Regions from separate parts of the Peribacillus sp. NPDC096540 genome, predicted to be linked through region 1. Evidence: riboswitches for the same ligand, from Rfam matches in the RefSeq annotation. Region 1 holds a riboswitch; the other holds the start of a gene.
What was found. Region 1 has a riboswitch for thiamine pyrophosphate ahead of tenA (thiaminase II). Riboswitches for the same ligand answer to the same signal wherever they lie in the genome.
Positions count from the first base shown of each region.

Region 2: it holds a riboswitch for thiamine pyrophosphate, as region 1 does, so the genes downstream of both, thiC (phosphomethylpyrimidine synthase ThiC) here and tenA (thiaminase II) in region 1, are expected to answer to the same signal.

Region 1 is NZ_JBNNTG010000036.1:15,224-17,698, forward strand. Features, by position in the region: gene ACQKMR_RS23330 (ECF transporter S component) at 1-323, opposite strand, end outside; gene tenA (thiaminase II) at 338-1,021, opposite strand; TPP riboswitch at 1,176-1,304, opposite strand; gene ACQKMR_RS23340 (MFS transporter) at 1,768-2,475, opposite strand, start outside.
Region 2 is NZ_JBNNTG010000049.1:5,844-8,318, reverse strand. Features, by position in the region: gene ACQKMR_RS25545 (HAD family hydrolase) at 1-723, shown strand, start outside; TPP riboswitch at 873-989, shown strand; gene thiC (phosphomethylpyrimidine synthase ThiC) at 1,123-2,475, shown strand, end outside.

The DNA of each region.
Region 1 (2,475 bases):
TACCTGAACGCCATAAACACCAGTTCCGCAAATAATCCTTGTACAACTCCATACAAGAGTACCGTTAACCCCCACGGTGAACCTAAAAAGAATTCACCGGACGCTGCCGCGATTTCTGCCAACAGAGCCACACCCGGTTTCCTCATAACTAAAAAGGCAACGGGCCCTGCTATAAACCACATTCCATATATTAATTGATCTAGATGTAACCCTAATGGTTTAACGGAATAATATATCGAACCCCAAAGGATATAGACTATTCCAAATGCGACGGCAATCACAATCGTGACTAAAATATCCGTTAATTTCAACCCTTTTCTCATTGTTTCAATCTCCTTTATACCTCTAGTTCTTCCTTATGCACTGGCCAAGTTTCTAAGCGATAAGCCATTTCCCAAAAAGAGTATTCATATTGACTGCTAAGGATAAAATGCTCTTTCATTCTTTCTTTATCTTCTTCCGTTACTTTTTCAGCGATCTCATCAAGTCTCGCGATTTGTTCTTCTACCAACGTACGGAACCATTCTCCTCCGTATGCTGCAATCCACTCTTGATAAATTGGCTCATCAGGTATACACCCTTGCAGTTTTTCACCTATTTCATAGTACAACCAGTAACACGGTAAGATGGCCGCAATCACATCCCCTAAATGTCCAGAATACGCGGCACGATACATATGGGATGTATAGGCATACGCAGTAGGAGCAGGCTTAAAGTTTTTCCTTTCTTCTTCTGTAATACCTAATCTCTCAGAAAAATTTTCATGAAGCTTTAACTCAGCTTCATATGTTCCTTGTGCGTGGCTTGCAAGTCGACTAGTTGTATGTAAATCTGTTGCTTTGACTGCACCTAAAGCTTGAACTCTAGCAAAATGAGATAAATAATATGCATCTTGCATGACATAATAACGAAAACACTCTACTGGCAATGTGCCATCTCCAATTCCTCTAACAAACGGGTGATTGAAGCTTGCTTCCCAAATATGATCTACTTCTTTACGAATGACCTCTGAAAATTTCATTTTCTATACCTCCAAATTTTTTGTATTTTATTAAGCAATTAAACGGGATAAATAATGATTGGTAACCTATAATCACCTCTTTTGGGCAAATAAAAAACCACTTCCTTTACCGACGTAAAGAAAGTGGTTGTACTTGAAAAATACATAAACGTATTGTTTCATGACCCCACTTCCCTACGCTGGTGTAAACCAGATCAGGTTCTAAGGGTCTTAAAGTTATACTTTAATCTCAGCTTCTGCGGTAAAATTGACTTTCACCTATAAAGCACCCCTAGTGGTACAAATTGTATATTTAGTTCATTTGCCTTTATATTAACACGATAAATCTAATTGTCAAACTTATTAGATAAAGTTTTTAACCAAGGATGTTGATTATCTTTTGGATTAATAGCCTTTCAATCTTGTATGCCCATCTAATAATGATTTATTATCTCGTCCGTTTAATACCATTAAACCAATCAGTGATTGTTAAACCCATAACATCGCTCCTTAATTTTCTGAATATACAATTTTATTTATATTATACTAACTATAAATAACTTTCTAAGCAAATGCTTTGACCAAAGGGAGCTCATTTCGTAGTTTACTCGTGAGTTTTGCTGTTTTACTCGTGAATTCTTTCATTTTCTTATATATTTATGGTAAAACATAGCCTATATGTCAGGGAACAGTCATACAGACTGTTCCCTGACATATAGGCTATCTACTAACTATTATACGTTATTAACAAAGTACAATATTAAAATTTATACATTTGATGTTGCTTTTAATTTTATATCTTCTATCTGTATTTTGTCATAGCTACCATACTTTTCTCTTACAACCAACAATGCCAGTGCCGCCATTACGCTTGGAACTGTAAAGGCCATAAATGCATTTTGAGGTGAATACTTTGCAGCCAGCAATAAACCTATTAAAGTAGGAGCAACAATAGCACCGATTCTTCCAAAAGCTAAAGCCCAACCTATCCCGGTTGTTCTTATCTCCCGCGGATAATACTCTGAAATATACGTATTTGCCAAATTCATTGTACCAACTGTACAGGCACCCCCAAAAGCAATAAGGATATACAGAGCAACTACATTAGAGGTTAATCCTAAAATTACAAAGCAGATTGTACCTAAAGCGCAGAGAGAAACTAATACTCTCCTATGACCAATTTTTCCAACAAAGTATCCTCCTATTATTGAACCACCAATTTGTCCTATCCCTGATATAAGGTTAAAAGATAAGCTTGACGTAAGACCATATCCTGACTGCTGCATGATTTTTGGTAACCATGTATTCAGTCCGTATACCATGAGTAAACAATTAAAGGCAGCTACCCAAAACGCAAACGTACTAAGAGTACGCTTTTCTTTAAAGAGTTTCTTAACTGGAAAACCTTTTGCTCTTTCTTGAGCTTTGGCAAATTCATAATCGTCTGTTTCTTTATAGTTACCCTGAGGATTAAT
Region 2 (2,475 bases), on a different contig from region 1:
GCTTTTATAGCGACTTGCGAAGTGGCTAAGGAGAAATATGGTTTGAATGTGGATGAGTTTGAGGAAGCGGTACGGAAAGAAGCACGTGAGCTTTATTCTTCTTATGATACATATGAATTTACGCAAATGATCGGTATTAACCCTTTTGAAGGACTTTGGGGGGATTTTCGAGATGATCATAATGAATTCCGTAAGATGGCCGAGATTGTACCGGCTTATCGGAAAGAGGCCTGGACAAGAGGCTTGAAGGCATTAGGAATTGATGACCCGGCATTTGGTCTTGAGCTAGCAGAACGTTTCCCTGCTGAGAGACGGAAAAAACCATTTATTTATGAAGAATCATTCCGTGTGTTAGATGAGTTAAAAGGGAAATACAAATTGTTATTACTGACGAATGGTTCGCCTGAGCTTCAAAATACTAAGCTTGAAATCACGCCTGAATTAGTTCCTTATTTCGATCAAATCGTTATTTCCGGCGCGTTTGGACGTGGGAAACCGGATGCTTCTATTTTTGAGCATGCATTAGAAATCATGGAGCTTGATAAGGATGAAGTATTAATGGTCGGCGATAATTTAATGACGGATATCCTTGGTGCATCACGTACGGGCATTAAATCGGTTTGGATAAACCGTCATGATAAGGAACGGAATGAAGTCATCCCTAATTATGAAATCACGCATTTAGAGGAGCTTTTTCCTATCCTTGAGAGTCTGAAAAAATAACGGATATATCCCCTTCAGGTAGTAAGTTCAAAAAACTTAACTTGGAGGGGATTTTATTTAATTCAAAACATGGCATGAAAATAATAGGTCTTTGAAATTATTTACAAGTTAAAATGGATGGTATATAGTTACCTTGTAATAATTAATACTATTCAGACTAGGGGTGTCCAATAAAAGTTGGGCTGAGAGAGAAGCGCGTTAAAGCTTCTTAACCCTCAGGACCTGATCTGGTTCATACCAGCGTGGGGAAGTTAGAATCTACTATTCAATGACATTTAATTTGGTCATATCTGTAGTCATACTAACTTTAGCCAGGTCTTAAATATGAGACCTGGCTTTTTCGTGCGAAAATGGATTGGATTTTGTCCTTTTTAAACTAACTTAAAAAGGAGAAATGAAATCATGAGTAATTCAGTAAATGACATGAACGTTTCAATTATGTCCAATTTTGCAGGAAGTAAAAAAGTTTATGTAGAGGGGTCTAGACCGGATATAAAAGTTCCAATGCGTGAAATTCAACTGAGTCCAACAACAGGAGCATTTGGTGAAGAGGAAAATTTACCTCTACGCGTTTATGATACTAGCGGTTTCTATACAGATTCTGAGTATTCTATTGATATTCGTAAAGGTCTTGACCCTATTAGACGCAACTGGGTTCTTGACCGGGAGGACGTTGAAGAGTATGTGGGTCGTGAAATAAAACCCGAAGATAATGGTTATAAAAAAGTTGATTCTCATTCCAAAGCAGAAGTTTTTCCGGGATTGAAACGCAAACCCTTGCGTGCAAAAACAGAGAGGAACATAACCCAACTTCATTATGCTCGTAAAGGTATCATTACCCCAGAAATGGAGTTTATATCAATTAGAGAAAGTGTTTCAGCTGAGTTTGTACGAGATGAAGTAGCTAGCGGTCGGGCCATTATACCGGCTAATATTAACCACCCTGAAAGTGAACCAATGATAATCGGCCGTAATTTTCATGTGAAAATAAATGCGAATATTGGTAATTCTGCTGTTAGCTCATCCATCGAAAACGAAGTAGAAAAAATGACTTGGGCCACACGCTGGGGAGCCGATAACATCATGGATCTTTCTACAGGGAAGAATATACACACAACCCGTGAATGGATTATTAGAAATTCTCCTGTACCAGTTGGAACGGTACCGATTTATCAAGCACTTGAAAAAGTAGATGGAGTTGCTGAAAATTTAACCTGGGAAGTTTTTCGGGATACTTTAATTGAGCAGGCTGAACAAGGTGTTGACTACTTTACCATACATGCAGGCGTTCTTCTGCGTTATATCCCATTAACAGCAAAGCGGATGACAGGAATAGTTTCCCGTGGGGGTTCTATCATGGCTCAATGGTGTCTGGCTCACCATGAAGAAAGCTTCCTCTATACTCATTTTGAAGAAATCTGTGAAATCATGAAAACATATGATGTATCTTTCTCATTAGGGGATGGACTTCGTCCTGGATCTATTGCTGATGCAAACGATGAGGCACAATTTGCGGAATTGGAAACACTGGGTGAACTAACAAAGATTGCTTGGAAACATGATGTACAAGTTATGGTTGAGGGACCCGGTCACGTTCCAATGCATTTGATTAAAGAAAATATGGATAAGCAAATGGAAGTTTGTCAAGAAGCACCGTTCTATACACTGGGACCCCTGACAACTGATATAGCTCCTGGCTACGATCATATTACTTCTGCGATTGGGGCTGCCATGATTGGCTGGTTTGGAACT